One region of the Hydrogenophaga sp. LT287 genome, then DNA from elsewhere that is predicted to be linked to it. Evidence: predicted binding sites of a transcription regulator. Region 1 holds the regulator's gene; each other region holds the start of a gene.
The links. The regulator FNR, encoded in region 1, switches genes on or off when oxygen is low (the NO sensors DNR and NnrR bind a similar motif). The targets are predictions, from matches to a motif close to TTGATNNNNATCAA.
Positions count from the first base shown of each region.

Region 2: the regulator FNR is predicted to act here: its motif matches at 2,855-2,868, upstream of ubiM (5-demethoxyubiquinol-8 5-hydroxylase UbiM).
Region 3: the regulator FNR is predicted to act here: its motif matches at 1,377-1,390, upstream of AC0GNR_RS13875 (DUF2189 domain-containing protein).

Region 1 is NZ_JBVPZC010000018.1:54,189-58,205, reverse strand. It holds gene AC0GNR_RS13625 (DMT family transporter) at 1-481, shown strand, start outside; gene AC0GNR_RS13620 (sulfite exporter TauE/SafE family protein) at 503-1,162, opposite strand; gene hemN (oxygen-independent coproporphyrinogen III oxidase) at 1,237-2,616, opposite strand; gene fnr (fumarate/nitrate reduction transcriptional regulator Fnr) at 2,799-3,518, shown strand; gene AC0GNR_RS13605 (hypothetical protein) at 3,628-3,921, opposite strand; gene AC0GNR_RS13600 (hypothetical protein) at 4,003-4,017, opposite strand, start outside.
Region 2 is NZ_JBVPZC010000023.1:41,359-45,375, forward strand. It holds gene AC0GNR_RS15000 (heavy metal translocating P-type ATPase) at 1-1,206, opposite strand, end outside; gene AC0GNR_RS15005 (heavy-metal-associated domain-containing protein) at 1,343-1,540, shown strand; gene cueR (Cu(I)-responsive transcriptional regulator) at 1,537-1,989, shown strand; gene AC0GNR_RS15015 (Spy/CpxP family protein refolding chaperone) at 2,177-2,794, shown strand; gene ubiM (5-demethoxyubiquinol-8 5-hydroxylase UbiM) at 2,905-4,017, shown strand, end outside.
Region 3 is NZ_JBVPZC010000019.1:40,116-44,132, reverse strand. It holds gene rimP (ribosome maturation factor RimP) at 1-20, opposite strand, end outside; gene AC0GNR_RS13880 (DUF2788 domain-containing protein) at 283-504, opposite strand; gene AC0GNR_RS13875 (DUF2189 domain-containing protein) at 508-1,308, opposite strand; gene AC0GNR_RS13870 (ABC transporter ATP-binding protein) at 1,499-3,127, opposite strand; gene AC0GNR_RS13865 (ABC transporter permease) at 3,124-4,017, opposite strand, start outside.

The sequences.
Region 1 (4,017 bases):
GGCTGATACGAGTGGCCCCTTCGGCATCAGCCGCAGCTTGCTAGGCAATCTGCTGGTGTTTGCAGCGGTGGTTTGTGAGGCCGCCTACGTGGTCATTGGCAAGCGCTTGACCGATGGTCTGAGCCCCAAGCGCATTTCGGCCATCATCAACCTCTGGGGCTTTGCCCTTGTCACGCCGTTTGGGCTGTGGGCTGCATGGCAGTTTGACTTTGGTGCGGTCCAGGCACCCGTTTGGGGCCTGCTGGTTTTTTACGGTTTGGCCGCCAGTATGTGGACCGTGTGGCTTTGGATGACCGGCCTGAAGACGGTGCCAGCGTCACAAGCCGGCGTGTTCACGGTGATGCTGCCCGTGAGCGCTGCCGCCATTGGCGTGCTGTTCATGGGCGAACGGCTCACAGGCTTGCAAGTGGTGGCGTTTGGCATTGCGCTGCTGGGCCTGGTGCTGGCCACCCTGCCCGGCCGGCGTGCCCGTGCCGGCTGAGGCCCCATTCAGCGACAAAGATCAGGCACACCAGAGCCCGGTGGGGTTGGTGATGCCCATCCACAGGGCCCAGCCCGACGTGGCCGCCAGTGCCAGACCGGCAAGGCGAATGCCCCACGCACCTGAGCGGCCACCGCGCAACCGCAACAGCAGCCAAGGACCTGCGGTAAGCGATATGGATGTGCCGATGGAGAACAGCGCCATGATGGCAGCGCCCTCTGCTGCATTGGCCGACAGGGACGCCACCAGCAAGGCCGAATACAGCAAGCCACAAGGCATGAGTGCCCAAGCGACACCCAACACCACAGGTGCGCGCTGTCCCAGGGAGGCCATCACAGGACGGGCCTTTCGCCAAATCGATTGACCGAGGTTTTCAATCCAGGCGGGCTGGCGGGCCTGCCAGATCAGCACGGCACCGAGCAAAAGAGCGGCCACATGGAACATGGTCCACACAGGGCGCAGCACCGCGGTGTTGGTGCCCAACCAGGCCAGGCCTTGCACCGAGCCGGCGGCAAAGGCGCCGAAGAGTGCGTAGCCCAGCATGCGGCTGAACTGGAAGGTCCACAGCGCGCGGGTGCTGCGCTCACCCGCCGCACGGCTGATGCCCGCGCAAGCCGCGCCGCACATGGCCACGCAGTGGGGCCCGCCCGCGAGGCCCATGAACAGGGCCGTGATCGCCATTGAAGTCTGCATAAGTCACTGTAGCGCAGGCCGGGCACGGGCAACGCCTGCGCCCGCGGTATCCCGCTGAACGCTCAGATGATTTTCGAAAAACGCGCCCGGTCCAGGTCAACCTGCAGGTTCTTGTCAAACACCATAGCGATGGCACGCACGAGAAACCAACCTGTAGTCGTGACCTCGACGCCCGTGTCATCCATGGTGACCAACCCGCTCTCTACAAAGCCGGACAACACTTCCAGCTCACGCGCGAAGTAGGACTTGAAATCGATCAGGTGGCCGAGCTCGATGGATTCGTATTGCAACTGGCCTTGGCACATGAGCGACATGATGACGGAGCGTCGCAACAGGTCATCCCGCGTCAACGCCAGGCCGCGCACGATGGGCAGACGCCCCTGGTCCAACGCGTCGTAGTACTCGTCGAGCGTTTTGGCGTTCTGGCTGTAGGTGGCGCCAATGCGTCCGATGGCCGAAACGCCCAGAGCGATCAAATCGCAATCGGGCTGGGTGCTGTAGCCCTGAAAGTTGCGGTGCAGACGACCTTGGCGCTTGGCCACGGCCAGTGCATCGGTGGGCAAAGCAAAGTGGTCCATGCCCACATACACATACCCCGCGTCCATGAACGCGTCCAGCGAGGCCGACAGCATGGCCAGCTTGTCGCCGCCGCTGGGCAGTTCGGCAGAGATGATGCGGCGCTGTGGCTTGAACCGCGAAGGCAGATGGGCGTAGGCATACAGCGCAATGCGGTCCGGACGCAACTCGTTGACCTGGGCCAAGGTGCGCGCAAAAGATTCCGGGGTTTGCAGGGGCAAACCGTAGATGAGGTCCACATTGACCGACTCAAACCCGATCTTGCGGGCGGTTTCCACCAGGGCAAAAACCTGTTCAGCGGGTTGCACCCGGTGCACCGCTTTTTGCACCGCCGGATCGAAATCCTGCACACCAAAGCTCAAGCGGTTGAAGCCCAGTCTGGCCAACGTCTGCAACCGCTGGTCGGTCACCGTGCGAGGGTCCACTTCAATCGAATACTCACCACCCGGCACCAGCGTGAAATTGCGCCGGATCATCGACATCAGGTCTTCCAGCTCGGCATCGGACAGAAAAGTGGGGGTACCGCCGCCCAGGTGCAGCTGCGACACGCTGTGACCTTGCCCGAAGTGCTGCACCTGCAGCTCCACCTCACGAGACAGATAGCGCAGGTATTCGGCTGCACGTTCGTGGTGCTTCGTGATCACCTTGTTGCAGGCGCAGTAGTAGCAGACCGACTCACAAAACGGAATGTGCACATACAGCGACAGCGGCAGCGCCATGGAACCCACTCGGCGCTGCTCCAGCGCTTGTATATAGTCTTGCTCCGCGAAAGCTTCGACGAATCGGTCTGCCGTCGGGTACGAGGTGTAACGAGGCCCAGGAATGTCGAATCGCTTGAGCAACTCGTTGGAAATAGCATGACTCACAAACAGTTCTCCAGTTCTGAGGGCTGAATGTGCCGCATGAGCGCGCCAGCGCCTTTGATCTTGATCAAGGCCTCGGTCGGACCGGGGGTTGTCCCCAGGATTGCCCCCAGACTCCAGACCGGCCTTTTCTCGACAGTGCTCGGGCCGATGCGTTAAGCTAACCCCGCAATCCTGGAAAAATTATGGACATTCAAAGCATCAAAGTCGCCTGCTCAAGCTGCAACCTGCGGGAGTTGTGCCTGCCCATGGGTCTGAACAGCGAAGAGATAGACAAGCTCGACGCGGTGATTTCCACACGCCGCCGCATCAAGCGCGGCTCCGCGCTCTTCAACACGGGCGACAAGTTCACGTCGCTATTTGCCGTTCGTTCTGGTTTTTTTAAAACCTGCGTTACTACCGCAGACGGCCGTGACCAGGTGACCGGCTTTCAGATGACGGGAGAAATCATTGGCCTGGACGGCATCGTCAGCGACCACCACTCGTGCGACGCGATTGCACTGGAGGACGCCGAGGTGTGCGTGATGCCTTTTGACCAGGTGGAAGAGCTCTCACGCGAATTCACCACCCTGCAACACCACGTCCACAAGATCATGAGCCGCGAGATCGTGCGCGACCACTCGGTGATGCTGCTGCTGGGCAGCATGCGCGCCGAAGAACGGCTGGCGGCTTTCTTGCTCAATCTGGTCCAGCGGCTTCATGCCCGCGGGTTCTCACAGTCCGAGCTGATTTTGCGCATGACCCGCGAAGAGATCGGCAGCTACCTGGGTATGAAGCTCGAAACGGTGAGCCGCACTTTCTCCAAGTTCGTTGACGACGGCATTATCGAAGTGAAACAGCGCTATGTTCACATCAAGAGCACCGAAGGGCTCAAGCAGATCGTGAATCCGCAAACTTGCCGCTGAATCCACCGCGACACACAACGAAAACCTGGGCGAATGCCCAACAAAAAAACCCCGGACAGGCGCATACGCCTCTCCGGGGTTTTTGTTGGCGCTGAAGGCGCTAGCCGTTTCAGCCGCAGCGACCGTTCTTGGCGCAGTCGGTTGGTCGCTCGTCTGCGGGTATCGGGCAACGGTTCACCTCAAATGGCGACATGGCGAGCAAAGTTGTCAAGGCGCTGGAAACCATGGTTGCACCCCAGAACACAAAGAACGCGAGGGTGTAAACCGCTTCCCGCGACAGGGCCAGAGGAGAGCCAAACCAATGCAGATCGCTGGGATCGACAAAAGCAAACACCACCATTTCCAGCACCGCGGCCACCAAAAAAGCAGGCCATGCTATCCACATCAAACGCTGTGTCCACATCGGTGCGGCTCCTCTTCCATATCTGGTTTTGTTAAAGCGACAAGCACCCGGGTACAGCTGCACCGGTAGCCAGGCTGGCCATTATTTTTCAGAGGG
Region 2 (4,017 bases), on a different contig from region 1:
GGGGCAGGCAATCACCAACACGGCCACGGCATGCAGCAAGGCCTCTTCCACCGGCGCGCCGAGGTACAGCCAGGCGCCCAGCGTGACCAGCGCGATGACCAGCACCACCGGCACAAACACCGCGGCCACCTGGTCCACCAGGCGCTGCACCGGCGCCTTGGCGGCCTGCGCGTCCTGCACCAGCGCAATGATCTGGGCCAGCACGCTTTGCGCGCCAATCGCACGCACGCGCACCTCCACCGAGCCCTCGCCGTTGAGCGCGCCGCCGGTCACAAAATCACCCGGCTCTTTGGCCACCGGCATGGCCTCGCCGGTCAGCATCGACTCGTCGGCCTGCGTGTGCCCCAGCAGCACCTCGCCGTCGGCCGCAAAGCGCTCACCGGGCAACACGCGGATGATGTCGCCCGGCAACAGCTCGTCCACCGGCACGTCGGTGAGCTCGATGCGGCGCACGCCATCGGGCAGCAAATGAGCGCGCTCGGGCCGCAGCGCGTGCAGCGCACGGATGGCGCTGGTGGTCTGGCGCTTGGCGCGGGTTTCCAGCCATTTGCCCAGCAGCACCAGCGTGATCACCACCGCCGAGCCCTCGTAATACAGGTGCACCATCTCGCCCGGCTCGGCCTTCCACCACAGCCAGGTGGACAGCGCCCAACCCGCCGTGGTGCCGATGGCCACCAGCAGCTCCATGTTGCCGGTGAGGGCCTTCAGCGCGTGCCAGCCGGCTTTGTAAAACCGCGCACCCAGCACAAACTGCACCGGCGTGGCCAGCACAAACTGGATCCAGGCGGGCAGCATCCAGTGTTTGCCAAACAGGTCGCCCACCATGGGCAGCGCCAGCGGTGCCGACAACAAAACACCCACCAGCACCGGCCACAAATCCAGCGGCACACCCAGCCAGTGTGCGGGGGTGGCGTCGTCCATGGCGTCGTTGGTGCGCGGCTCGTAACCGGCGTCGCGCACGGCGCGTTTGAGCCGGGCAAGGGTCTCGGCGTCGCCCGCGCCCGCCAGCGTGATGCGGGCCGACTCGGTGGCCAGGTTCACCGTGGCGTCGCTCACACCCGCCTGCTTCTTCAGCGTCTTTTCCACCCGCGACACGCACGAGGCACAGGTCATGCCCCCGATGCCCAGATCGATCTGGCTCGAAGCGGTGGGGTCGGTCTGTTGGGCGTGGCCAGTGGCTTGGTTCGGTACATTCAAACTTGTCATGCCAGCAGCATAAGCTTTACCCCGGTGGGAAGGTCAAGCGACAAGGTGTATCTTGTTTTCTGCATCAGACTTGACCTTGACACGGTGTCAAGCTTGAACATAGGCTCACCCCTAACCAACACCATTGGAACCCACCATGAACCAGATCTTTTCCGTGCAAGGCATGACCTGCGGCCATTGTGAAAAAGCCGTGACCACCGCTATCAAGCTGCTCGACCCCCAAGCCGTCGTCAGCATCGACCGCAGCCAGAACCGGGTTGAAGTGGACACCGAACAGCCCCGCGAAACGGTGGCCGAAGCGATCCGCGAAGAAGGCTACACGGTCGCGGCATGAAAGCCTGCAGCCACGCCAGCGAAGCCGATCCGTCGCTCGACGCGGTCAACGCCTGGCCGGTCAACATTGGCACGGCGGCGCGGCTCAGCGGCATTTCGCCCAAGATGCTGCGCCACTACGAATCGCTCGGCCTGCTGGGCACCGTCAACCGCACCGACAGCAACTACCGCCAGTACAGCCTGGCCGATGTGCACACGCTGCGCTTCATCCGCCGCTCGCGCGACATGGGCTTTGGCCTGGACGCCATTGCCGAGCTGGTGAGCCTGTGGCACAACCGCCGGCGCAGCAGCGCCAGCGTGAAACGCATTGCCCAAAAACACCGCGACGAACTGAGCCAGCGCATCGAAGCGCTGCAGGCCATGCAGCGCAGCCTGGACGGTCTGCTGCACCTGTGCCCTGGCGACGGGCGACCCGGCTGCCCCATCCTGGACGACCTGAGCCATCCTTGATCTGGCGCAAGGTTCAACCCGGAAACGGGATCAAGACCCATGGGGTCTTCGGAACAAAACTTTACAGAAGCGACTCAATAGGTCACCGAGCCGATACACGGTGCTCGCACACTGAACCCATTCCAGAAACACACACCCGCTGCGGTTTCAGGAACGTCTTTCAACCACCGACTCAGGAGTGAACACCATGAAACTGATTTCCAAAAAAGGCCTCATCGCCGCCGCACTGGCCACCGCTTTTGTGGGCATATCGGCCACCGCCATTGCACAAGGCATGGGTGGCATGCCGCACGGCACACACGCACAGCACATGGCACAGGCCACCACCGAAGCTGGCAAGCCCGACATGAGCCAACGCCATGCCCAGCGCATGGAGCGCATGCAGCAATACCACGCCGAGCGCCAGGCCAAGCTGAAGGCCGAGCTGAAGCTCAGCGCCGAGCAAGAACCTGCCTGGAACGCCTTTGTGGCCCGCACCGCGCACGAGCCCCGCGCCATGAAGGCCGGTGCGCGGGAAGACTGGTCCAAGCTGACCACGCCTGAGCGCCTGGACAAAATGCAAGCCCTGAAAGCCGAGCGCGACGCACAGATGGCCAAGCGCATCGACGCCACCAAAAGTTTCTACGCCGCGCTCACGCCCGAACAGCAAAAAGTGTTTGACACCCAGGCGCACGGCGGCATGCAGCGCGCCGGCATGAAGGGTGAACACCGCATGGGTGGCAAAGGCGGCCACCATGGCATGCACGGTGACCACAAAGGCATGGGTGGCATGGGCTGTGAAGCCGGCATGCTCAAACAAAGCTGAACCCAGGGCGCCAGACGCATGCCCAGCCCAACAGCCCCGGCCACCCCGGGGCTGTTTTGCTTGATGCACATCAAGCCCCGCGCAGCAGCCTGCCGATAAGCTGCCCCGCCATGGACTTTGACCTCATCATCATCGGCGCCGGCCCCGCCGGGCTGTGCCTCGCCCAAGCTTTGCGGGGCAGCGGTTTGCACGTCGGCCTGGTGGAGCAAAGCAGCGTGGCCACGTTGCAAAACCCGGCGTTTGACGGCCGTGAAATTGCCCTCACCCAGCACAGCGCGGCGCTGCTGCGCCAGCTCGGCGTGTGGCACCACCTGGGCGAAACCCACATCGCCCCGTTGCGCGACGCGCTGGTGCTCGACGGCGGTGCGGGCCGCGGCCAGTCGCGCATGCACATCAGCCACAGGCTCAGCCCCAAACCCGAGCTGGGCCACCTGGTGGCCAACCACCACATCCGCCGCGCCGCCTTTGAAGCGGCCCTGGCCACGGACGGTGACACACCGGGCACGCCCCCCACCCTGTACAGCGAGCAACAGGTCACGCACATCCACACCAACGCCCAGGGTGCCCACATCACCCTGGCCAGCGGCACCACCCTGAGCGCACGGCTGGCCGTGGCCGCCGACAGCCGCCATTCCAGCACCCGCCGCGCCATGGGCATACCGGCCGACCTGCACGACTACGGCCGCACCATGCTGGTGTGCAACATGACGCACGAACAATCCCACCATGAAACCGCGTGGGAATGGTTTGACCACGGCCAGACGCTGGCCCTGCTGCCCATGAACCCCTGCCCGCAGACGGGCCTGCCACGTTCGTCGGTGGTGCTCACCCTGCCCAGCCAAGCCTTGCAACCGCTGCTGGACCTGCCCGAAGCCCCATTCAACACCGCCATGGCCGAGCGCTTTGGCCACCAGCTGGGCGCCATGCGCCTGTGCAGCACCCGCCACGCCTACCCGCTGGTGGGCGTGTGGGCGCGCCGCCTGGTGGCACAGCGCTTTGCTGCGGTGGGCGACGCCGCCGTGGGCATGCACCCCGTTACCGCCCACGGTTTCAACCTGGGCCTGCGCAGCATCGACACCCTGGCGCAACTGCTCATCCAGGCGCACCAGCAAGGCCAGGACATCGCCTCGCCCGCCCTGCTGGAACGCTACCAACGCACCCACCAGCGTGCCAGCCGCGGCCTGTACCTGGCCACCCACGCACTGGCCCAGCTCTACACCCGC
Region 3 (4,017 bases), on a different contig from region 1:
ACGGTTTCTTGCCAAGCCATTGTGTGTGGTGTCTGCCCTAAGGGTTTGCGTGGGGGTAAAAGCGTTCGGCCAAAAAAAATGGGCCGGTAGTAACCCGCCCATTTGGTCGTGAAGCTCGCATTATAACCCGGTTAAGGGGTGATTTGCAAGTTGCGCGGCGTTCAAACAGGGGGCACTTCGCTGAACCCTGAGGGACGCAGCAGCGAGGCATGTTCCGCTACATGCAACGGGCGGCGTCATGCAAGCCGGATAGGCAATCGGGCGCAGGCCAGCGCGAACCGATCAGATGCCCAAGACCCACTGAATGAGGTTCTTGGCCATGAATCCCAACATGCCAAACGAGAGCACCAGAAACAGAATGAAGGTGCCGAACTTGCCGGCTTTGGATTCCCGCGCCAGATTTAACACGATGAACAGCATGTACAAAATAAAGGCACCCACACCGAAGGTGAGGCCGAATTGGGCGATTTGCCCTTCCGTGTAACCAAACAGGGTCGTTTCCATGGCTCAGCCTCCGCCAGTCGACTCGATGCCGCTGGGCAGAGAAACGGGTCTCATCGTGAGGTCGCAGTAAGCGTGCCAACTGGCATGGGCAATCAGCGGAATGACCACAACCAAGCCCAACAGCGCGGTGAACATGCCCACGCCCACCAACAGCCCGATCAGCACAGCCCAAAACGCCATGGGTGCCGGGTGATTGGCCACGGCACGCCAGCTCTCGGCCACCGCCATGCTGACGGGGACCGATGTGTCAACCAGCATGGGGATGGCCACCACGCTGGATGCAAACACCGGTGCGGCCAGCAGGGCACCCAGCAGCAACCAGGCCTCAAACAGGCCGATGTCACGCACCAGCACCACATGGCGCAGGAAATCGATGGGTTTGTGGATGGGCTCGGGCGACCACAGCGTGATCAAACCTGCCGAGGTGAGCACCCAGCCGGTGCCGGCCAGCCCGAGCAACAAACCGAATCGAACCAGGCGACCGTCGCCGGAGCGCCAGAGGGCGATCACTTCGGGCATGCCCACGCAACGCCCGCTGTTGCACGCCCGGCTCACGTGGTAAAGGCCGGTGGCCAGAATCGGCGCCACGATCAGGAAACCCGAAAAAGCACCGGCCAGCAGCCAGAACTGGTCGCGCGCGCCCCACAGCAGCAGCCAGCCGCCAGCGGCCAGCAGCAAACCGTGCCACAGACCTGGAGCAGGGTTGCGGCGCAAATCGGCCCACCCCAGCGCCAGCCAGCGCAAGGGTGAGCCCAGGGAAACGGGGACGGGCATGTTGGGCGCAGAAGAGGGGTGGTCGTTCATTCGAATTTCCATGGGGCACGGCAGCCGGGCGGAACCCGCTTTTATAGTGGTTCGGCGCAAACTGGGGGTTGATAAAAGTCAAGTATGACCGCACGCCGACACAAGCCTTGCGCAAGCGAGGCAGCGCCTGAAGGCGAGCAAGAACAACGCAGACCCAAACGAGCGGATGCCAGCACGCGCACCCGGCAGCTCAAGCGGCGGCTTGAACCAGCGTACGTGTGTAGGGATGGGCGGGCTGCTGAAGAACCTGTTGCACCAAACCGTGCTCCACCACCTGGCCATCTTTCATGACGAGCACGTCATGGGCCATGGCGCGAATCACGTCCACGTCGTGCGTGATCAGCAAATAGCTCAGCCCGCGCTCGCGCTGCAGGCGCTGCAGCAGGGCGAGCACCTGTTTTTGCACCGTCACGTCCAACGCGCTGGTGGGTTCGTCCAGCACCAGCACTTGCGGGCCCACGATCAGCGCTCGGGCAATGGCCAACCGCTGGCGCTGCCCGCCTGAAAACTCGTGCGGGTAGCGCTGCAACCAGTCGCCGGCCTGGGTGGGGTCTTGCACCAGACCCACTTCGGCCAGTGCGGCCACCACGCGCTGGCGCCGCTGCTCTTGCCGCAGTTCCGGCTCGTGAACCAGCAGGCCTTCGCCCACGATCTGTTCGATGGTCATGCGGGGTGAGAGCGATGAAAACGGGTCTTGGAACACCACCTGGATGCGCTGGCGCAGCGACCGGCTTTGGCCTGTCCTCTGCGCCTCGGCCCAATCGGTACCCGTGACTTGCAGGCTGCCCTGGTGCGGCAGCAGGCCGAGTGCTGCCAGTGCCAGGGTGGATTTGCCCGAGCCAGACTCTCCCATGACGCCCAGCGTTTGACCCGGTGCCAAGTCCAGGTCAGCGCCCTGCACTGCCACATAGGCGCCTTTTTTGAACCAGCCTTTGATGCCCGGCAGCGGCACGGGATAGCTCACCCGCATCTGCCGGGCCTGCAACACCGGGGGTGCAGCAGATACGACGGCGGCTTCCACCACATCGCGTTCCGGCCTGCTGGCGAGCAACATCTGGGTGTAGGGGTGTTGCGGCGCGGCAAACACGTCGGCGACAGCGCCCTGCTCCACCAACAGCCCGCGCTCCATCACCGCCACCCGATCGGCAAAGCGCCGAACCAGGTTCAAGTCGTGCGTGATCAGCAGCACGGCCATGCCGTGCTGGCGCTGCAAGTCGGCCAACAGATCCAGAATCTGGCCGCGCAGGCTCACGTCGAGCGCCGTGGTGGGCTCGTCGGCCAGCAGCAGCTTGGGTTGGCTCGCCAGCGCCATGGCGATCATGGCGCGCTGGCGCTGGCCGCCGCTGAGCTGGTGGGGATAAGCGCCAGCGCGGCGAGCCGGTTCGGGAATGCCGGTGGAAGCCAGCAGTTCCACCGTGCCGGCCAACGCCTGGCGCGGCGTAAAACCTTTTTTAAGTTGCAGCACCTCGCCGATCTGGTCGCCCACGGTGTAAAGCGGGTTGAGCGCCGTCATGGGTTCCTGGAAGATGATGGCCACCTCGTCGCCACGCACACCGCGCAACTGGTGTTCACTCATCTGCAGCAGGTCGCGCCCCTGCAGCAAAGCAGAGCCGCTGACTTGCGCGTTGTGCACCAGGCGCAGAAGCGAAAGCGCCGACACGGTTTTGCCCGACCCAGACTCTCCCACCAAGGCCAGCTTTTCACCCGCCGCAATGGAAAAGTCGATGTTTCGCACCACCGCGTGTCCACCGAAGGCCACGCTCAAACCGGTGACCTGCAGCAGGGGCTCTTTGGCGGCCGGGCTTGAGCGCTCCGTCATTTATCGGCCTTTCGAGGGTCCAGTGCATCGCGCAGCGCATCGCCCATGAAGGTGAGCAGCAGCAGCGTGACCACCAACACGGCAAAGGTGGACATCGAAATCCACCAGGCATCGATGTTGTTTTTGCCTTGGCTCAACAGCTCGCCCAGGGAAGGCGTGCCCGGCGGCACGCCCAACCCCAGAAAGTCCAGCGAAGTGAGCGCCAGGATGGCCGCACTCATGCGAAACGGCAGAAACGTGACCACCGGCGTGAGGCTGTTGGGCAGCACATGGCGCCAGATGATCTGCCAGCTGGACAGACCCATGGCACGCGCTGCGCGCACGTAGTCCAGCTGGCGGTTGCGCAAAAATTCGGCGCGCACGTAGTCGCTCAGGCCCATCCAGCCAAACAGACTAAGCAAGATCAGCAGCAAGCTGATGCTGGGCGCAAACACGGCAGAAAAAATGATGAGCAGGTACAGCTCGGGCATGGAGCCCCAGATTTCAATGAAGCGCTGGAAAGCGAGGTCGGTCTTGCCCCCAAAAAAGCCCTGAATGGCGCCGGTGACAACGCCCAGCACCACGCCGATGAAGGTGAGCGCCAAGGCAAACAACACACTGACGCGAAAACCGTAGATCAGCTGCGCCAGCAGGTCGCGCCCCCGATCGTCGGTACCCAGCCAGTTGTCACTTGTGGGCGCTGACGGGTTGGGCTCTTTGGCAAAGTAATTGAGCGTCTTGGGGCCGTAGGGGTTGGGCGCGTACACGGCCCAGTTGTCACCCCGAGTGATTTGTTCACGGATATAGGGGTCCAGGTAGTCGGTGGCGGTTTCGAAATCGCCACCAAACGTGGTTTCCGGGTAACTCTGAGCGATGGGGAAATAGGTTTTTCCCTCGTAGCGCACCATCAG